One region of the Xanthomonas hortorum pv. pelargonii genome, then DNA from elsewhere that is predicted to be linked to it. Evidence: predicted binding sites of a transcription regulator. Region 1 holds the regulator's gene; each other region holds the start of a gene.

Region 1 (7,173 bases):
ATGACGGTGCTGGCCGGCATCGCCACGGTGCTGCGCTGGCGTGCGCAGGGGTTCGAGTACGGCGGTCGATTGGCGCAGGTCACTCACGCGTTGCGCCTGCGGCTCGGCGAGCAACTGCGCCGCATGCCGCTGGAGCGGTTGCGCGAAAGCCGCGCCGGGGAGATGAACGCGCTGCTGCTGGGCAACGTGGACGAGCAGCTGAATTACATCGTGGCCATCGCCAACCTAATCCTGACCGCCACCGTCGCGCCGTTGGCGCTGGCGCTGGCGGTGCTGGCGTTCGATCTGCGCCTGGGGGCATTGCTGCTGGCGGTCTTCCCGCTGCTGTGGGGACTGCATCGCTGGCGTCGTCCAGCCTTCGCGCGCGACATGCGCGGCCTGAACGACGCGCATTGGCGCTGTCATGCGGATCTGGTCGAGTACACGCAGGGGCTGACCGCGCTGCGCGCGGCCTGCCAGGAAGGCGGTCGCGTGGGGATGCTGCACGCCGGTTTCGAGCGCCTGCGCCTGATCCAGACTGCGGCTCATCGTCAAGGCGTTCGCCCGTCGGTGGTCACCGCCAGCCTGGTCGAGCTGGGCCTGCTGGGGGTCGTCGTGGCGGCGACCGGATGGGTCGTGTCGGGAAGGCTGCAGCCTGCGGCGGTGGCCGCGGTCATGGTGATCGTGGTGCGCTTGTCCGAACCGATGGCAACCCTGGTCAGTTACACCATGGTGTTGGAGATGATGGAGGCCGCGCTGGAACGGATCGAAGCGCTGCTGGCCATTCCCGCGCTACCGGTGCAGCTGCCGCAGGCCATGCCCGATCAGTTCGATGTGCGTTTCGAACAGGTCTGTTTCCACTATGCCGACGACCCGAACAGCGCCGCGCTGATGCACTTCAGCGCGACGCTGCCGGCGCAGGCGATGACGGCGCTGGTAGGCCCCTCCGGTTCCGGCAAGACCACCGTGGCCCGCTTGCTGTTACGCCATGCCGACCCGCAAGCGGGGAGCATCACGATCGGCGGCATCGATATCCGTCGCATGTCGCCGGAGGTGTTGAACGCTCTGGTGTCGGTGGTGTTCCAGGACGTCCATCTGTTCGACGACACGGTGCTGGCCAACATCCGCATGGGACGCCCCGATGCCGATGACGCACAGGTGCGCGCTGCCGCTGCGGCTGCGCAGTGCCTGGACTTCATCGAGCGCCTGCCGCAGGGCTGGAACACGCGGCTGGGCGAGATCGGCGACCGGCTGTCCGGTGGCGAGCGCCAGCGCATCTCGATCGCCCGCGCGTTGCTCAAGGACGCGCCCATCGTGGTCCTGGATGAGCCCACCGCCGCGCTGGATACGGAAAGCGAGCTGGCGGTGCAACGGGCCATCGATACCCTGGTGCGCGACAAGACGGTGATCGTGATCGCGCACCGTCTGTCCACGATCGCCGGCGCCGACCGCATCCTGGTGGTGGAGGATGGCCGGCTGGTGGAGCAGGGCCGGCATGAGGAACTGCTGACCTGCAATGGCCGTTATGGCGCGCTGTGGAACGCGCAGCAGGTGGCGACGGCGTGGCGGGTGAGCTGAGATTCAGGCTCGGCGCGCTTGCGCCTAACAGCGATCCGCTGCATTGGCGCACGCCGGCACACGAAACACGTATCGAAACGATAACGGCCGCTATGCGCGGCCATTGTGATTACATCAAGCAACCCGGATCGTCACCACGATTCCCGATTCCCGATTCCCGATTCCCGATTCCCCAAACTCAATGATCGCTGGAGCGCAACCCGTCCACGTCCAGGATCAGTGCCATGCGGCCATCGCCGATCAGGGTTGCGCCGGCGTAGCCGGGCAGGCCGCGCAAGGCGCGCGGTAGCGGTTTGATCACCACTTCCTCGCGGCCGCGCACTTGATCCACGACGAGGCCGAAGCGGGTTTCTCCGGCTTGCAGCAGCACCACGGTCAGTAGCGGCGGTTGCTCGGCGGGGACGCCGAGCCAGCGGCGCAGGTCGATCAGCGGCAAGGTGTGCGAGCGGCGGTCCAGCACGGCGCGGCCGTCGAACCAGCCCAGCGAGGTCTGCGGGGCGTGCAGCACTTCGACCACGCGGGCCAGCGGTAGTGCATAGACGGCTTCGCCGGCCTGCACCAGCAGGGTCGGCAGGATCGCCAGGGTCAGCGGCACGCGGATCATGAAGCGGCTGCCGCGGCCCAGTTCCGACTGGATCTGGATCTGCCCGCTGAGTTCGCGGATGCGCGATTGCACCACGTCCATGCCCACGCCACGGCCGGAGATGTCGGTGACCTCGGCCTTGGTCGAAAAGCCCGGCATGAAGATCAGATGCAGGCACTCGTCGGTGCTCAGACGGGCAGCGGCTTCGGCGTCGATCAGGCCTTTATTGCGGGCGATTTCGCGCAGGCGCTCGGGGTCGATGCCGGCGCCGTCGTCCTGAATTTCGATACTGACGTAGTCGCCTTCCTGCTGTGCGGACAGGCGCACATGACCACTGCGCGGTTTGCCGGTGGCTTCGCGCAGGGCAGGGGATTCGATGCCGTGGTCGATCGCGTTGCGCACCAGATGCACCAGCGGATCGGCCAGGGCTTCGACCAGATTACGGTCCAGTTCTGTCTCGGCGCCGATCAGTTCCAGCTCCACTTCCTTGGACAAGGTGCGCGCCACATCGCGGGCCACCTTGGGGAAGCGCGAGAACACCTTGCTGACCGGCTGCATGCGGGTGCGCATGACCGCGGTCTGCAGGCGGGCAGTGGCGATATCCAGCACGCTGACCGCGCGATCGAGTTCTTCGTCGCGCAGGCGGGTGCGCAGGGTCTTGAGACGATTGCGCGAGAGCACCAGTTCGCCGATCAGGTTGACGATGGCGTCCAGGCGCTTGGTGTCCACGCGCACGGTCTGTTCGGCTTCGGCACCCTTGGCGGCGGCTTTGGGCGCGGCCTTGGCGCCGGGCGCCGGTACGTGGCCGTCGTCATGGGCAGGTGTGGCCACCGCAGCCAATGCGGCCTTGGGCGCGGCCTTGACCGCCGGCGGGCCGCTCTTGGCATCGAACTGCGCGATCAGCGAGGCCGGCGCATGCGGCACGGTTTCGCCCGAGCCCATCGCATCGAGCATCGCCTGCAGATAATCCAGCGACTGCTGCGCGGCATCGAAGTGATGCGCCTGCAACACCGCCTGGCCGGAGCGCGCCATGCCGAGGGTTTCTTCAGCGGCGTGGCACAGCTCCACCATGGGCTTGATCGCCAGAAAGCCGGCGCCGCCCTTGAGCGTGTGGAAACCGCGGAACACCGCGTTGAGCTGGTCGGCTTCGTCCGGTGCCTGTTCCAGCGCGACCAGCTGTTCGCCGAGGCGATCCAGGATTTCCTGGGCCTCGACGATGAAATCGGCAGCAATATCGTCTGGAACAGCACTCATGGTTACAACCCCAATCCGGACAGCAGGTCATCGGCGTCGTCCTGCGACACCGCGTGACGGTCCAGGCCCTTGACTGCAGGACCGGCAAGACCGCCGTCGTCTTTCTTCGGCTCGGTGCTCTTTGGCGGCAGGCCGAGTGCGCCGAAGCCTTCGTGCACGCGCCGCACGATGCCGGCCACGCGCCGGATGATCTGCCCGCTCAGGTCCTGGTAGCTTTGCGCCAGCGACAGTTCGGTCAGGTTGTGGCGCATCTTGTCCATCAGCGCGCCCTGGTCCTGATTCAGACCACCGTCGCGCAGCTGGTTGGCCAGCTCACGGCATTCTTCGACCAGATCCAGCGTGCGATGGCTGGCCTTTTCGGTCATTTCCACCACGTGGTCCAGGCGCGAACACGCATCGTCCAGTTCGCCGGCTTCTTCGGGCACGGTGGGCAGTTCGCCCAGCGCCTGACCGAGTTCGCGTGCGAGCCGGCTCAGGCCCTGCATCATCGGACGGGTGCGCAAGGCGGCGAGGTGGTCGACCTCGCGCTTCCAGGCGGCTTCGTCACCGCTTTCCAGTGCATCGAGCGCGCCTTGCAGGCGGTCGATCAAGGCAGCGCGTTCGGCATTGGTTTCCACGGTGGCGTTCATCAGGCGGTCGCCGCCAGACGTTCGAACACCTTGCCCAGCTTTTCTTCCAGCGTCTGCGCGGTGAACGGCTTGATGATGTAGCCATTCACGCCGCACTGGGCGGCTTCGATGATCTGCTCGCGCTTTGCTTCGGCGGTCACCATCATCACCGGCAGGTGCTTGAGCTTGGCGTCGGCGCGGATGTTGCGCAGCAGGTCGATGCCGGTCATGCCGGGCATGTTCCAGTCGGTGACCACGAAATCGAACGGGCCGGCCCGCAATGCAGCCAGTGCGCTGTTGCCGTCTTCGGCCTCTGCGGTATTGGTGAAGCCAAGATCGCCCAACAGATTCTTGACGATACGTCGCATCGTCGAGAAGTCGTCCACGATCAAAATCCGCATGTTCTTGTTCACATCAAGCTCCTAACACTAAAAAATACGCGAAAAAATCATTCGTCAATTTCGACACCGGCATCGGCCAGTTCGAAGACCTTGAGGCGGCCGCGCAGACGCACCACGGCCTGGCCGTGGATCTGGCAGACGCGCGATTCGCTGACACCGAGCACGGCGCCGATTTCCTTCAGGTTCAATTCCTGTTCGTAGTACAGCGACAGCACCAGCTGCTCGCGCTCGGGCAACTGGCCGATGGCCTTGCCCAGCTCGCGGCCGAACTCGCCACGCTCCATCATCTGCTGCGGGTTGGGGCCACCCTTGGCGGTGGTGTCCAGCTCGCCGTGATCTTCGATCCGCGACTCCAGGCTCAGCACCTGGCCGCGGGCGGCGTCTTCCATCAGACGCAGGTAATCGGGCAACGGCATTTCCATCGCGGCAGCCACTTCGGTGGCGGCGGCGGCGCGGCCGGTGTTCTGTTCGATCTTGCGCACGGCGGCGGCAGCGTCGCGGGCACGGCGGTGGACTGAACGCGGCACCCAGTCGCCTCTGCGAATCTCGTCGATCATCGAGCCGCGGATACGGATCGAGGCATAGGTTTCGAACGAGGCGCCCTGCTCGGAGTCGTAACTGCGCGAGGCTTCGATCAGGCCGATCATGCCGGCCTGGATCAGGTCGTCCACTTCCACGCTCGCCGGCAGGCGCGCGGCCAGATGGTGGGCGATGCGGCGCACCAGATCGGCGTGTTGGGTGACGATGTCGTTGGCGTTGTTGCGTTGCACTGCACGGTACTGCGCGGTGGCCGTCGTTGCGGTTGCGGTAGCGGTGCTCATGCGGCGACCCCCCGTTGGATGATGCGTTCGACAAAGAACTCGACGTTGCCGCGTGGCACGGTGGGGGCCTGCCAGCGCGAGGTACGCCGCGCGATTTCTGCGATGGCCAGCGCCGAGGGGCTGGCGGGGTAGGCCTTGATGACCGGTTGCTGGCGCTGTACCGACAAACGCAACCAGTCGTCCTGGGGCACGTGGCCGAGGTAGTTCAGCGACACGTCGCCGAGGAATTTTTCGCAGACCCGCGACAGCTTGTCGTACAGCAGGCGGCCTTCGTTGGGGTCGCGCACCATGTTGGCGATGATCTGCAAACGGTCCACGCCGCGTTCGCGCGAGAGCACCTTGATCAGCGCGTAGGCGTCGGTGATCGAGGCCGGTTCGTCGCAGACCACCACCACGGTGTCCTGGGCGGCCTGGCAGAAGGTCAGCACGCTGTCGGTAATGCCGGCGGCGGTGTCGATGACCATCACGTCCAGGTCGCGTTCCAGTTCGGAGAACACGTTGACCAGGCCGATGTGCTGGGCCGGAGCCATTTCGGCCATGTGGCGGCGACCGGAGGCGGCCGGGACCACCAACACGCCACCGGGGCCTTCGATGATCACTTCGTCCAGCGTGCAGCGGCCGGCGATCAGGTCGGCCAGGGTGTACTTGGGCGAGAGTCCCAAGACCACGTCCAGGTTGGCCAGGCCAAGGTCGGCGTCCAGCAGCAGGGTGCGCTTGCCCATCTCGGCAAGGGCCACGGCCAGGTTGGCGGAGATGTTGGTTTTACCCACGCCGCCCTTGCCACCGGTCACGGCAATGGTGCGCACCGGGCCCAGGGGCTCGGGACGGGTCGCCGTCAGGGGGAAGGCGTTGGTCAGCTTGGCGTATTCACGCGACTGCATGGTTGTGCTCCGGAGTACAGGGCTTATCGGCAGCGCGCCGCAAATCTTCAAGGCGAAGAACGAGACTGGCGGCATTGGCGCGGTGCAGGTCGTCGGGGACCCGCTGTCCGTCAGTCACCCAGGTGATGGGCATTTGGTGGTCGACCACCACCGACAAGGCGCTGCCGAAGCGGCCGGTCTCGTCGAGTTTGGTCAGCACCACGCCTTGGGGTTTGGCGTGGGCGAAGCGGCGTACGACCTCGTCGAGGTCGGAAAAATGGGCGTTGGCCGGCAGCACCAGCAGCGAGGTGACCTGGTGCGCGGCGCGCAGCCAGTTCAGCTGTGCGGCCAGGGCGCGGTCGCGCTGGCCCATGCCAGCGGTGTCGATCAACACCAGCTTGTAGTCGCGCAGGCGCTCGAGCAGTTCCAGCAGGCTCTCGGCGCTGTCGGCCTCGTGCACCGCGATGCCGAGCTGACGGCCGTAGCTGTGCAGCTGCTCGCGGCCGCCGACGCGCTGGGTGTCGGTGGTGACCAGGGCCACGTCGCGCGGGGCGTGCTGGGCGGCGAAGCGCTGGGCGAGCTTGGCGATGGTGGTGGTCTTGCCGGCACCGGTCGGGCCGACCAGGGCGATCACGCCGCCGCGTTCCAGCGGGTCGATCGGAGCCACCGGCAGACGCTTGGACAGCAGGCCCAGCATCAGCCCGCGGCCGCGGTGCAATTCGGTATCGGCCGGGATCTGCAGGGCCACATCGCGGATCAGACCGGCATCGAAGCCGTAGTCGTCCATCAGCTCCAGGGCCTGCGCACGCACCGGGGAGCCACGCAGGCGCTCGTCGGTGAGACGGTTCATTTCGCGCTCGATCATCTGACGCATCAGCGCCAGCTCACCGCGCAGCTGCTTGAGTTCTTCGTCGTTCTGCGGCACCGGGGCGGCGGCGACCGGCACCGCAGCCAGGGCGACCGGGGCGGCCACCAGCGGCGGCAACGCGGCCGGCGGCAGGATCTGCGGCAGCGCGTCGTCCATGTCGAAGCCGTCGTCGTCCTGCTCGTCGTCGTCCTGCCCGTAAGAGGCGTGCGTGGCGAGCGCGG
Region 2 (7,173 bases), 2.0 Mb from region 1:
AATCTCGACTGGCCAAGTGCCGCGTCCGCACGGATCGTCGACCCTGCCGAACGCATCGCGGTGCAGCAGCGGGAATTGCTGGCAATCGTCGATCAGGCCCAGGCGCTGCATCTGAATACCCTGGTCTTTCAGGTCAAGCCCTGTGCCGATGCGCTGTACCGCTCGCGCATCCTGCCATGGTCGCCGGTCATGACCGGCGTTCTAGGCAAAGACCCGGGTTTCGACCCGCTGGCATTCTTGCTGCGGCATGCGCATGCGCGGGGCATCCAGGTGCATGCCTGGCTCAATCCCTATCGTGTTTCGACCGGCCTGGACCAGGCCACGCTGGATGCGTTTGCCACTGCGTCGACCGATTCGCCGCAGAGCGTCTATCTGCGCCACCCCGACTGGGTGGGCGTGGCGGCCAATCGGCTGGTGCTCGATCCCGGCATTCCGGCCGTGCGTCGCTGGATCTGTGGCGTGGTCGCCGAACTGGTGGCGTTCTACCACGTGGATGGGGTGCAATTCGATGACTACTTCTACACCGAATCGGCGCAGTCTCCCCTCGACGACGCACAGACCTATGCCGCCCATGGGGCCGGATTTGCCGACAAAGGGGATTGGCGCCGCGACAACACCTATCGATTGATGCGAGAGGTGGCCAGGACCATTCGGGCGATCAGGCCAGGGGTGGCATTTGGGGTCAGCCCGGCCGGGGTGTGGCGCAATCGTCAGGATGATCCGCTGGGCTCGGACACACAGGCAGGTGCGCCCGCATTCGATACCAGTTACGCCGATACCCGCCGTTGGGTTCGCGAAGAACTCGTGGACTACATCGTGCCGCAGATTTACTGGCCGCTGGCACGCCAGGCAGTGCGCTACGACACCATCGCACGCTGGTGGGCGGACACCGTGCGCGGTCGGCGCGTGCAACTCTATATCGGCATGGCGTTGTACAAGGTCGGCACTGCCAACGCACTGGAGCCGGATTGGACAGTGGACGGCGGTGTGCCCGAGATCGCCCGCCAGCTGGACGTGAATGCATCGCTGCCTGAGGTTGGCGGCTGCATGTTGTTTCGCCACGGATCTCTCGCTGCGGCCCAGACGCAGCAGGTGGTGGACTATCTCAGGCTGCGTTGGCAGAGCCCTTGAAGCGATTGGCAAGATGCCTGTCCAGCCAATGAGGCGACGGAGGGCGCTGACTCTGCTTGCCCCACGCAGGCGTCGGGTCCGGTGCGGGGACGCACCTGTCGGCACGTGCCGCTAATCCGCGCTGATCACCCGGTTCTTGCCGGCCGACTTGGCGTCGTACATGGCGCGGTCGGCGCGGCGGATCACATCGTCCTGGGATTCGTCGAGATGGCGCAATGCCACGCCGCCGCTGAAGCTGATGAACACGCGCACGTCGTCATGCAGCAACGAGCGTTGGGCCAGCGCGCGCTGCAGGCGGATCACCGCCGCGCTGGCTTCGAAGATGGTGGAGTCCGGCAAGAGCAATACGAATTCCTCGCCGCCGAAGCGGGCGATGGCATCGGTGGTGCGCAGCACGGCCTTGGCCACGTCCACGGTATGGCGCAGCGCGGCGTCGCCGCCGGCATGGCCGTGGGTCTCGTTGAGGCGGCGGAAGTCGTCCAGGTCCAGCATCGCCACGCATAGCGGCTGCCCGCTGCGCTGGGTGCGTGCGGCTTCGCGCTGGAACAGTTCTTCGAAACCGCGCCGGTTGAGCGCGCCGGTGAGCTGGTCTTCGCGCACCAGGCCGGCCACGTCCTTGAGTTCCTGTTCGAGCGAGGCGATGCGCTGCTCGGAATCTTCGACCTGGCGTCGGGCCGAGAGCAGTTCGTCGCGTGCGGCCAGTGCCTGCGCCTGCACCCCTGCGGTGTCCTGCAGCAGGTCCTGCAACAGGCGATTGAGGTCGGGAATGCCGCGTGCGTCGCCGATCGCCTGCGAATAACCGGCAACGCGATCATGGTATTCGCCGGTGCTGGTGGCCATGCCATCGAGCCTGTCGACGAACGACACCATCATTTCGCGCATGGCCGTCTTTGAGTCGGTGATGCCTTGCTTGAGCAGGCCTTGCTTGTAGATGACCTCGCGCAAGGTGCCGCGTGCCTGTTCGATCGAGCCGACGTCCAGCGGGCCGGAAATCAGTTGCCGCACCACCGAGATCTGGCCTTGCAGCCAGCTGCGGTCGTCGAGCAGTTCGCCCACGTTCTCCAGCAACAGGTCGAACAGGCCGAGCAACAGGTTCTGTTGCTCGCTGGCATCTTCGGCGCGCAGGCCGATCTGGTGGCTCAGCTCGCGCAGCCGCTGTTCCAGCGTGATCAGTTCATGCCCCGGGCGCCAATGACGCAGCGCCGAGGCCAGTGTCTGCGCCTCTTCGGCCAGCTCCGGGCTGCGTTGCAGCAGCGTGGCCAGTGCGTTGCCCAATGCATGCCGCAACAGATCGCGCAGCTGCTCGGCCTCGGTGCGGCCTTCGGCCAGCGAATCGCCGGTGTCGACGGTGCGGATGTACTTGTCGATCAACTGGCGCAGGCCGCGGCCGTAGCCAGGCCAGTCGCCGGCCGCGTAGGCCGCGCTCAGGCGCACGCCCATGTCGCCGAGTTCGCCGTGCAGGCTGGCGATGCCTTCGGCAAACGACAGCAACAAGGCTTCCGGATGCGACGCATGCGAGAACAGGCGTATCAGCAAGGCAGTGGCGGCGGCAGGATCGTGCGCGCCGGATTTGGTCTTGGCCGGCACCAATTGATGCGCCGCCAGGCCTTGCCCGCCGCTCAGCACTGCCGGCAAGGCCGCAGCCGGGCGCGCGCTGTCCGCCCCGCCCCAGGGCAACAGGCGGCGCAGCCCGCCACGCGGGCGGCTTGGGAGTTCAGGCTGGTCTGCCATGCGCCAGGGTCTCAAAGTCGTAGTGCTATCGCTCGTTATCGGCGCGCAGGCGGGTGGCTTAAGCGGGCCAGACAAGAGTCTGCATGACCAGCATGCGCGCATCGGCCAGGCACGGGCGCGACCAGTGCCGCGCGCGTGCGCATGAACAAGTCATACAAGTGACGGCGGGCGCCGCCGAAAGATCGCGCCTGCGGTGCATTGCAGTGCTGGTGCACCAATAGAGGCACGTCATTGCCCTGCAATGTGCGGCTTATGCCTGCCTGCATGCGCAACCATGCGCAACGGAATGTCGGTTGTCGCAGAAAAGTCAGCACGTATTCACGCATTTTTTATTTGGTCGGGGTGTAGATTCATCTCCAAGGACAACGTGGAGTACGCGCGTCATCCCCGCTCCTCATTCGCAGCAGGTCGCCTGGCCGTAGTGGCAGACGATGGTTTCCGCTTCGCTGTTTTTCCGTCTCCACCCACTTTACGACGGACGTTTAGATGGTTGCCATGATGCCGCTGCACGCTACTACCGCACGCTTAGAGCGAAGCACGATGATCCCTACTCTGAAGAAGAGCGGGCGACCGCGCGATGCACGCGGGCGTTTCATCCGGCACCACGAGCGCCTGCCGGTCTCGTTGGCCGACACGCGTGGTGCGCTGTTCGTGGTGTCGGAGATGGCGGACTTCATCAAGGCCGGCGGTCTGGGCGATGTGGCCGCGGCGCTGCCACGCGCGCTGCGCCACCGTTACGACGTGCGGGTGTTGATCCCCGGCTACCGCGCGGTGCTGGCACGCGCCGGCAAGGTGGAGATCGTCGGCCGGGTGCTGGCGCATGCTGCGCTGCCTGCCTGCGACATCGGCCGCATCGTGCAGTCCGATGGCCTGCCGATCTACATCCTGTTGTCCAAGGAACTGTTCGAACGCGACGGCTCGCCGTATGTGAGCACCAGTGGTTCGGAGTTCGAAGACAACGCGATCCGCTTCGCCACCTTGTCGCATGCCGCCGCGCAGATTGCCGCCGGCCATGCCGGCCTGGGCTGGAAGCCACGCCTGCTGCATTTGAACGACTGGCCGTGCGCGTTGGCGGCGGCGTATGTACGTTGGTCCGGCGGCACCACGCCGTGCCTGTTGACCATCCATAACCTGGCCTATCAGGGCCTGGTGCCGTATTCGATGGCCGCCGCGCTGGGCATTCCCGCCGAGCGGGTGGCCGAGCTGGAGTTCTACGGGCAGATGTCGTTCCTGCGCGGTGGCATCGTGCATGCCGACCACGTCAACACGGTCAGCGTCAGCTATGCCCAGCAGATCACCGGCCCGGCCCAGGGCTGCGGGCTGGACCGCCTGCTGGCCGGTCGCGCGGCCAAGGGCGCGCTCACCGGTATCGTCAACGGCATCGACGCCAGCTGGGATCCGCGCACCGACGCACATCTGGACGTGCATTTCAGCGTGAATCATTGGCAGGGCCGTCAGGCCAACGCCGCGCAGGTGCGCAAGGCGTTCGGGCTGCGCGAAAGCACCGGCCCCTTGTTTGCAGTGGTCTCGCGGCTGGTGCATCAGAAAGGCCTGGACCTGATCTGCGAGGTCGCCCCGCAGATCGTGGCGGCCGGCGGCCAGATCGCGGTGATCGGCGGCGGCGAGCCGGAGATCGAACAGCAGGTGGCCGAGCTGACCCGGCGTTATCCCGGCCAGGTTGGTGCCTTCATCGGTTTCGAAGAAGGCCTGGCGCGGCGCATGTTCGCCGGTGCCGACTTCCTGCTGATGCCCTCGCGCTTCGAGCCCTGCGGGCTGAGCCAGATGTACGCGCAGCGCTTTGGTTGCCTGCCGATCGCGCACGCCACCGGCGGCCTGATCGACACGGTGGATGACGGCGTCACCGGCTTCCTGTTCCAGCAAGCCAGCGTGGAGGCTTTGCGCCGCTGCCTGGAGCGCGCCTTCCGTACCTTCCGCCTGCCCAGCCTGCTGTCGGCGATGCGCCGTGCGGCGATGCTGCGCCCCAGCGGATGGGATGTGGCGGGCAAGAAGTACCTCTCCCTCTACGAACGCACCGCCGCAACTGCGCCCGCGCTTGCGACGGTGTCATGAGCGAACGGCTGGGCGTGCAGGGGCAGGAGGCGGAAGCGACGGCGGTGAGCATGGAAGAGGCGTCCGAAGTCATGCGGAGCCTGCAGGCGCTGGCCGATGGATTGCCCACCGATGCCTTCGCGGTGCTGGGCCCGCGTCTGCAAGCCGACGGCCGCCGCCTGGTGCGTGTGCTGGCGCCCGGCGCCGAGGCGATGGGGCTGATCGATCCACGCGGCAAGTTGTTGGCACGCATGCAGCCCGGCGCGATCGAGGGTGTGTTCGAAGGCATGTTGGCGGTGGAGGGCCCTTACCGGCTGCGCATCGTCTGGCCGGACGTGGTGCAGGAGATCGAAGACCCGTACGCGTTCGCCGCCACGCTGGATGAGTCCGTGCTGCTGCAGATTGCCGCAGGCGATGGCCAGGCGCTGCGCAGCGCCTTGGGTGCGCAGCATCTGCACTGCAACGATGTGCCGGGCGTGCGCTTCGCCGTGTGGGCGCCACACGCGCAACGTGTGGCAGTGGTCGGCGACTTCAACGGCTGGGAGCTGCGGCGGCATCCAATGCGCCAGCGGATCGGTGGCTTCTGGGAGCTGTTCCTGCCGCGCGTGGAAGCCGGTACCCGCTACAAGTACGCCATCACTGCCGCCGACGGCCGCGTGCTGCTCAAGGCGGACCCGGTAGCGCGTCAAAGCGAATTGCCGCCTGCCACGGCCTCGGTGGTACCGGGCGCCGCAGCGTTCGCGTGGACCGATGCTGCCTGGATCGCCGCGCGCGATGCGAGTGCGGCGCCGGCGCCACTGTCGATCTACGAAGTGCACGCCGCCTCCTGGCGCCGCGATGGGCATGACCAGCCGCTGGATTGGCCGGCACTTGCCGCACAACTGATTCCGTATGTGCAGCAGCTGGGCTTCACCCATATCGAGCTGCTGCCGATCACCGAGCATCCGTTCGGTGGCTCGTGGGGCTATCAACCGCTGGGGCTGTATGCGCCGACCGCGCGGCATGGCAGCCCGGATGGGTTTGCCCAATTCGTCGATGCCTGTCATCGCGCCGGCATCGGCGTGATCCTGGATTGGGTCAGCGCGCACTTCCCGGATGACGCACATGGCCTGGCGCAGTTCGATGGCGCCGCCCTGTACGAACATGCCGACCCGCGCGAAGGCATGCATCGCGATTGGAATACGCTGATCTATAACTACGGCCGGCCGGAAGTGACCGCCTACCTGCTGGGCAGCGCGCTGGAGTGGATCGACCACTACCACCTCGATGGTCTGCGCGTGGATGCGGTGGCCTCGATGCTGTACCGCGACTATGGCCGCGCCGAAGGCGAATGGGTGCCCAACGCGCATGGCGGCCGCGAGAATCTGGAAGCCGTCGCTTTCCTGCGCCAGCTCAACAGCGAGATCGCCACGCGCTTTCCCGGTGTGCTGACCATCGCCGAAGAATCCACCGCCTGGCCGGGCGTGACCGCGCCGATCAGTGAAGGCGGCCTGGGCTTTACGCACAAATGGAACATGGGCTGGATGCACGACACGCTGAGCTATATGCAGCGCGATCCGGCCGAGCGCGCGCAGCACCACAGCCAGCTGACCTTCGGACTGGTCTACGCGTTCTCCGAACGCTTCGTGCTGCCGCTCTCGCATGACGAAGTGGTGCATGGCACCGGTGGTCTGCTCGGTCAGATGCCGGGAGATGACTGGCGGCGCTTCGCCAATCTGCGCGCCTATCTGGCGCTGATGTGGGCGCATCCGGGCGACAAACTGCTGTTCATGGGTGCCGAATTCGGCCAATGGCGCGACTGGAATCACGACCAATCGCTGGACTGGCATCTGCTCGATGGCGCCCCGCATCGCGGCGTGCAGCAACTGGTGGGCGATCTCAACGCGGCCTTGCGTCGCGTGCCGGCGTTGTATCGCGGCACCCATCGCGCCGACGGCTTCGACTGGAGCGTGGCCGACGATGCGCGCAACAGCGTGCTGGCCTTCATCCGCCACGATCCCGATGGCGGCGCACCCTTGCTGGCGGTGAGCAACCTCACCCCGCAACCGCACCACGACTATCGCGTTGGTGTGCCGCGTGCCGGCGGCTGGCGCGAAATCCTCAACACCGACAATGCCCATTACGGCGGCAGCAATCTCGGCAACAGCGGTCGTCTTGCGACCGAGCCGATGGGCATGCACGGGCACGCACAACGCCTGCGCCTGACCTTACCGCCGCTGGCCACGATCTATCTGCAAGCGGAGAAATAACGATGAACGAGCG
Region 3 (7,173 bases), 1.9 Mb from region 1:
AAAACCTTCCAGCAGCAAAATCGGCGCGCGGATACCGGCCTGGCGCAGCTCCAGGGCCTCTTCGATGCAGGCAACCGCAAAGCCGTCGGCTTCGGGCTCCAACGCCTGCGCGCAGCGCACCGCGCCGTGCCCGTAAGCATCGGCCTTGACCACCGCGAGGGCCTTGCTGCCGCCCAGGCGCTTGGCCAGGCGGTAGTTGTGACGCAATGCATCCAGATCGATCAACGCTTGCGCAGGACGCACTACGCGGCCTCCTGCTGCGCGCGGGCGCTGCGTGGCGAGAGGTAACGGAACACATCCAGGCCTTCGGTATCGATGTCGGGGCTGCGGCCCTGCATCAGGTCGGCCAGATAGCGGCCTGAGCCGCAGGCCATGGTCCAGCCCAGGGTGCCGTGGCCGGTGTTGAGGAACAGGTTGGAATACGGCGTGGCACCGACCACCGGGGTGCCATCGGGCGTGGCCGGGCGCAGGCCGGTCCAGAACTCGGCCCTGGCCAGATCGCCGCCACCCGGGAACAGGTCGTTGACCACCATTTCCAGGGTGGCGCGGCGGCGCGGATTCAACGACAGATCGAACCCGGCCACCTCGGCCATGCCGCCGACGCGGATGCGCTCGTCGAAGCGGGTGATGGCGATCTTGTAGCTCTCGTCCAGCACCGTGGAGGTTGGCGCGCGCTGCGCGTCGACAATAGGGATGGTCAGCGAATAGCCCTTGAGCGGATACACCGGCAGATGCATGCCGAGCGAGAGCAGCAGGTCGGCCGAATAACTGCCCAGCGCCAGCACATAGCGGTCGGCGGTTTCGAGACGGCCATCGATCTGCACGCCGGTGACGGTGCGGCCGTCGTGCTGCAGATGCTCGATCTGCTGCCCGTAGCGGAATTGCACACCGGATTGCGCGGCCAGCGCAGCCAGGCGCTGGGTGAACAGCCGGCAGTCGCCGGTCTGGTCTTCGGGCAGGCGCAGTGCACCGGCCATCTGCGCACCGCCACCGGCCAGGCCGGGTTCGAATTGGGCGATCTGCGCGGGTGTCAGCAACTCGTACGGCACGCCGTACTGGGCCAGCACTTCGATGTCCTGCGCGGCGGCATCCAGCTGTTGCTGGGTGCGGAACAACTGGGTGGTGCCGAGTTGGCGGCCTTCGAATTCCAGCCCGGTGCTGGCGCGCAGTTCATTGAGGCAATCACGACTGTAGTCGGACATGCGCACCATGCGCGCCTTGTTCACCGCATAGCGCTCGGCGGTGCAGTTGCGCAGCATCTGGGTCAGCCAGGCCAGCTGGCGCAGATCGCGGGTGGGCCGGATCGACAACGGCGCGTGCTGGGCGAACAACCACTTCATCGCCTTGCCCGGCACGCCAGGGGCGGCCCAGGGCGAGGTGTAGCCGAACGACAGCTGGCCCGCGTTGCCGTAGCTGGTTTCCAGCGCCGAGGCCGGCTGGCGGTCCACCACGGTGACCTCGCAGCCGGACTGCGCCAGATACCAGGCGGTGGTGGTGCCGATGACGCCGCTACCGAGAATGAGCACCCGCATGTCGTTCTCCTGGAAAGGGTATTCCCCCACAACCACGCGCCGAGGGAGACAGTTAGACGCAGTATATTGCGAGCCAGGCAGTGCCGTTTCTGGAATCGGCGCTACTTCGCAGTGAAATTTCCTGCCAAATCTGTAGGGAGACAGACCTCATGGCCACCCGTGTGCGCGAGCTGGACAAGATCGACCGCAAGATTCTGCGCATCCTGCAGCAGGAGGGGCGGATTTCCTTCACCGACCTGGGCGAACGGGTGGGCTTGTCGACCACGCCCTGCACCGAACGGGTACGCCGGCTGGAGCGCGATGGCGCCATCACCGGCTATTACGCGCGGCTGGACCCGCACATGCTCAAGGCCAGCCTGCTGGTATTCGTGGAGATCAGCCTGGCCTACAAGTCCGGCGACATCTTCGAAGAGTTCCGCCGCGCCGCGCTCAAGCTGCCCAACGTGCTGGAATGCCATCTGGTCTCGGGCGATTTCGATTACCTGCTCAAGGCGCGCATCAGCGAGATGGCGTCCTATCGCAAGCTGCTCGGCAGCACCTTGTTGACCTTGCCGCATGTACGCGAGTCCAAGAGCTACATCGTGATGGAAGAGGTCAAGGAGACGTTGGCGTTGCCGATTGCGGATTGAGGCGGGGATTGGGGATTGGGGATTCGTGGTCGGCGACGCAGCGAAGCTTGGGACGGCGGTTGGATGGAGACCGATCTGATTGCTGCGGATCAGACATCGACTGCTGCCGGATGTCAGCGCACCACGCGCATGCCGTCGCCGGCAGGAACCGCGTCGTAATAACGCCCGGTCTTGGTGTCCAGCACCCGGTTGGCGCCGGCTGGCTGCATGCCTTGCAGCAAGCGGCCATTGCGGTCGTAGACCATCGGCGCGCTGGCAGGCAACACCTGGCTACCGGCCAGAGCCACCGGTGTCTGTGCCGGGCCACGGGTGGGGATGGTCGGCGCGGACGGGCGCTGACCGAGCTGAGACGGCACCGGACTGGTGCCTGGCGCTGGTTGCACTGCGCGCGGCGCGGTCAGCGTGGGCTGAGCCGGAGCCGGCGTGGTGATCGGCTGCAAGGTGTTGGACGAGCGCGTGGTAGTGGCCGATTGCGCCAGCGCCGCGCCGGCAATCGCCAGCAGGCCGCACAGCAGCAGGCCGCGCGTTGAAGAATGGATCGCCATGACGGGCACCGTGACTGGTTTGAGGGGTACTGATTGGGTGGGGGCGCCGATGTGTCGCGGCAATGCATGGGATTGGCTAGGGGATGAACGCGTTCGCGAGGTGATTGCAGTGCGAAGAGTCCCTTCTCCCATCGGGAGAAGGTGGCGCGCAGCGCCGGATGAGGGTACGTGCGAAGCCTCGTGTTCTCACCTACCCGATGTGGCTTCGCCCCGTACCCTCACCCCAACCCCTCTCCCGGAGGGAGAGGGGCTTACTCGTCTCCGGTGGCGCGTAGCGCGGGAGAGGGGCTTCGTCCCCGCAAGCTTGAACCACGCCGCCAACGCCCACATCACGGGTGCAGACGCGGCACACCGCCAGCGCGCGCATGCGAGAGCCTTCATGAGCCAGTTCGATCTGACACCGCCCTCCCCCGCCCAGTGCGATGCCCTGATCGCCGGGCTCAGCGACGAGGAACAGCGCGTGCTGCTGCAGCACGGCACCGAGGCGCCGTTCTGCGGGGTGTTCCTGGACAACAAGCTGGAGGGCGTCTACACCTGCCGCCTGTGCGGGCTGCCGCTGTTCCGTTCCAGCGCAAAGTTCGAATCCGGCACCGGCTGGCCGAGCTTCTTCGCCCCGTACGACGCCGCCCATGTGCGCGAGATCCGCGACATCAGCTACGGCATGATCCGCACCGAGATCGTCTGCGCGCGCTGCGACAGCCACCTCGGCCACGTGTTCCCCGACGGCCCGCCGCCGACCGGCGAACGGCATTGCCTCAACTCGGTCTCGCTGGGCTTCACCGAAGATGGCCACGCACTGCCGAACCCGCTGCAACGCGACGGTGCCGAGGCGCAACCGGCCTGACCTGGCGAGGCCGCCCAGAAAGCAGTGGCGACCCACTCAGAGCGACTCACAGAACTACAGCGCAATCGTCAGGCGGGCGCGGTCGGCGCTCGGATCGGCATGCACGGTTCATTTCGGTTCCTGTGCGCCGTCCGCACCCACCTGACGGCCGCTCGCTACGTTCTGTTATCCGCTCTTACTGCCCACACCATTGCTCGCTGTAGTGCTAGAAACTGCCACGACAATGACGCTCGACGCTCGGCGGCGGGTCATCCGGGACGTGGTGCAGACGCTGAAGTTTGCTGCCGAGCGCAACCTGCGCATCAAGTCCGCCGATGCTGGTGCCACCGCCAATGCAGAGGCCGCTTGCTGCAATGCGCTGTCTCGACGCGCACAGCAATCGATGCAGATCGCAAGCCCAACCAGGCAGACCTTTTCATCACAAGCCCCACTGCGGTGAACGCCTTGCCGCAGTAAGCGCGATGCCGCTGATCGCCCTATGTGAAGCCGTCATCGCACCACCCGATCGTTCAGTTACAGCGCACACCTTCACGCCGTGCACTTCAAGAATCCGCCGCGCGCGCCGAAACAATAGCAACCCTGTTTGCTTTTGGCTGCGCCATGCTCATCATCATCGGCTTCATCGTCGTCATCGTCAGTGTCCTCGGCGGCTATGTGCTGTCGCACGGAAAGCTGGGCGCGTTGTGGCAGCCGTACGAGCTGTTGATCATCGGCGGCGCGGCGTTGGGCGCGTTTCTGGTCAGCACGCCGGGCAAGATCGTCAAGGAAACCTTCAGTAGTGTCCTGGGCGTGTTCAAGGGCCCGCAGTACAAGTCCGAGGACTACAAGGACACCCTGAGCCTGGTCTACGAACTGTTGAACAAGGCCCGCCGCGACGGCTTCATGGCCCTGGAAGATCACGTCGAAAAACCGCAGGACAGCACCATCTTCGGCAACTATCCCAAGGTGGTGGCCGACCATCACCTGCTGGACTTCATCACCGACTGCCTGCGCCTGATGATCGGCAGCAATATCGAGCCGCACGAGCTGGAGCCGCTGCTCGAACTGGAACTGGAAAAGCACCACCACGAGGCGATGGCGCCCTCGCATGCCTTGAGCAAGGTCTCCGACGGCCTGCCCGGCTTCGGTATCGTGGCCGCCGTGCTCGGCATCGTGATCACCATGGGCTCGATCGGTGGCCCGATCGAAGAGATCGGCCACCACGTCGGTGCCGCACTGGTCGGTACCTTCCTCGGCATCCTGCTGGCGTATGGCTTCGTGGCGCCGTTGTCGGCGGCGATGGAAGCGCGTGCCGATCAGGACGGGCGCATCTACGAGGCGGTCAAGACCGCGCTGCTGGCCTGCCTGCGCGGCTACAACCCGAAGATTGCGCTGGAATTCGCGCGCAAGACGCTGCCCTCCAACGTGCGTCCGAGCTTTGCGGATTTCGAAACGCACCTGAAGACGATCAAGTAGGGCCGCAGTCATGGCCGAGGGCAAATCCACCGTCGTCATCCGACGTGTCAAGAAGGTGCAGGGCGGCGGCCATCATGGCGGCGCCTGGAAAGTGGCGTTTGCCGACTTCGTGACCGCGATGATGGCCTTCTTCCTGGTGCTGTGGCTGATGGCCGCCACCACCAAGGAGCAGCGCGCGGCGATCTCGGAATACTTCCGCAATCCCAGCCCGTTGTCGGGCAAGTCGCTGGCGCCTTCGCCGGGCATGAACGGGCCGGGCGGTGCCAGCACCTCGATGATCAAGCTCGGCGGCACCGCCGACATGGCCAAGGGGCAGAAGGACGAAATGGGCCGCAAGCGCGACAACGCTGCGGATACCACCGAAGACAGCCGCGCCAAGGACAAGAAGCGCCTGGAAGCGCTGATGCAGGACCTGAAGGAAGCCATCGACAAGAGCCAGGCGCTGGAGCCGTTCAAGGACCAGTTGCTGCTCGACCTCACGCCCGATGGCCTGCGCATCCAGATCGTGGACAAGCAGAACCGCCCGATGTTCGACATCGGCCGCGATCAGCTCAAGCCGTACACGGTGGACATCCTGCGCGAGCTGTCCAGCTTCATCAATCAGGTGCCCAACCACATCAGCATCACCGGCCACACCGACACCACCGCCTACAGCAGCGATGCCGGTTACACCAACTGGGAACTCAGTGCCGACCGCGCCAATGCCGCGCGCCGTGCGCTGGTGGGCGGCGGCATGGCCGATGCCAAGGTCACCCGTGTGGTGGGCTTGTCCTCGTCGGTGCTGTTCGACAAGACCAACCCGCAGAATCCGATCAACCGCCGCATCAGCATCGTGGTGATGACCCAGGACGCCGAGCAGACCGCGTTGGCCGGCGCCGGCCAGGGCGTGGCGCTAGGTAAATCCACCCACGATGCCGACACCCATGTGCCGGATCTGAGTGCGGCGGCGGCCACCGGGACTGCTTCTGTGGGCACGCCGGCTGCGGTGCCTGCTGCGGGTAAGGCGGCGAGTGTATCGGTGGGTCCGGGTGCGGCGGCAGCGGCGCCAACCGCAACCGGCACACCGGCTGCGGCAGCGACCACGGCCACTGGCGCAGCGCCGGCTGCACCGCGCATCTCCACACGTACCCAGGTCGCCTCGGCTGCCGCGCTGGCCAAGGCTGCCGAGGCCGCTGTGGCTGCGGCGCCGCGCACTGCGGTCAGCACTGCGCCCGAGCAGCGCTGACCGCGTTGCGCGACACCTGGCAGCAGGTGTCAGGTGGCTGAAGACGGCGCGCTGTCTTGCATGCAGCTGCTGACCAGGATCCGCGCCGCGCACCGCTGCAAGCGAGACGCGCCGGTGTTGCTGAGAGCGTCTGAAAACGCCTCCCCAGGAGTTGTGAGATGGCTGCGGGCGGCGCGTCGTCTTACATACCGATCCTGACAGGCCTCCGCGCCGCCTGACGGTGAGCGCACCCGCTGTGTCAGCCCCTTCAGGCTGTCCCAGACCCCGGCATTAGCTGACTCCATCACGCGACCGGATCGATCGATGCATCGGCCCGGAAGGCCGCCGTTGACGGGCCTGACGGCGTCGAGCAAGCCGGGTCACGCACAAGCGCCTAGAATGGCCGGCCATTCCCAGCGTCGAGAACACCGTGTCCCGCAATTCAAAGGCCAAGCGCGACAAGCGCAAGAAGCAGCTCCCCAAGCGTCCGATCGTCCGTCTGGACCAGGCGCCACAGGTCACCAACCACGCCGTGCTGCAGGATGCCGATGGTCGCGTGGTCGCTGCGATCGGTCTGCAGGGTGGCAGCGAGTGGATGCTGTCGATCGGCGGCCAGACCATGGGCAGCGCCGACAACCCGGTCCCGATGCTGGCCATGCTCAAGCACCTGGCCAACCTGCAGGAAGCCGAAGGCAAGACCATCTCGCTGGAATATTCGACCCAGCTGCAGCAGATGATCGACGACCTGGCCGCCGAAGACGGCAAGACCGCCGAGGAATACCTGACCACGCTGGTGGCCGAATTCCAAAACGCCGATGCCGATGAAGACGGCGATGACGCTGCAGAAGACGCAGCCGCCGACGCCGGCACCGACGCCGTTGCGGAAGATGCGGCTGGCGACGACGCTGCCAGCGACGACGACAGCGCGGCAGGAAGACGCAGACGCCAGCGATGCCGCAACCGA

Evidence for each region. Region 1 encodes FliA, which starts transcription of late flagellar genes. Its sites were predicted from a motif close to TAAAGTTTNNCNNNCNNNGGCCGATAA; they were not measured.
Region 2: a site for FliA is predicted at 2,898-2,924, ahead of NDY25_RS13095 (GGDEF domain-containing protein). Genes of this name have one in related genera too.
Region 3: a site for FliA is predicted at 4,093-4,119, ahead of motA (flagellar motor stator protein MotA). Genes of this name have one in related genera too.

The regions. Positions count from the first base shown of each region.
Region 1 is NZ_CP098604.1:5,000,989-5,008,161, forward strand. Features, by position in the region: gene NDY25_RS21325 (ABC transporter ATP-binding protein) at 1-1,557, shown strand, start outside; gene NDY25_RS21330 (chemotaxis protein CheA) at 1,736-3,394, opposite strand; gene NDY25_RS21335 (protein phosphatase CheZ) at 3,397-4,023, opposite strand; gene cheY (chemotaxis response regulator CheY) at 4,023-4,415, opposite strand; gene NDY25_RS21345 (RNA polymerase sigma factor FliA) at 4,451-5,224, opposite strand; gene NDY25_RS21350 (MinD/ParA family protein) at 5,221-6,105, opposite strand; gene flhF (flagellar biosynthesis GTPase FlhF) at 6,092-7,173, opposite strand, start outside.
Region 2 is NZ_CP098604.1:2,985,609-2,992,781, forward strand. Features, by position in the region: gene NDY25_RS13090 (glycoside hydrolase family 10-like protein) at 1-1,131, shown strand, start outside; gene NDY25_RS13095 (GGDEF domain-containing protein) at 1,243-2,862, opposite strand; gene glgA (glycogen synthase GlgA) at 3,349-4,932, shown strand; gene NDY25_RS13105 (1,4-alpha-glucan branching enzyme) at 4,929-7,160, shown strand; gene treZ (malto-oligosyltrehalose trehalohydrolase) at 7,163-7,173, shown strand, end outside.
Region 3 is NZ_CP098604.1:1,644,879-1,652,051, forward strand. Features, by position in the region: gene alr (alanine racemase) at 1-243, opposite strand, end outside; gene NDY25_RS07325 (D-amino acid dehydrogenase) at 243-1,532, opposite strand; gene NDY25_RS07330 (Lrp/AsnC ligand binding domain-containing protein) at 1,682-2,161, shown strand; gene NDY25_RS07335 (hypothetical protein) at 2,275-2,706, opposite strand; gene msrB (peptide-methionine (R)-S-oxide reductase MsrB) at 3,086-3,550, shown strand; RNA gene NDY25_RS07345 (sX9 sRNA) at 3,650-3,721, shown strand; gene NDY25_RS07350 (hypothetical protein) at 3,774-3,989, shown strand; gene motA (flagellar motor stator protein MotA) at 4,151-5,005, shown strand; gene motB (flagellar motor protein MotB) at 5,016-6,230, shown strand; partial or broken gene NDY25_RS22930 (hypothetical protein) at 6,640-7,173, shown strand, end outside.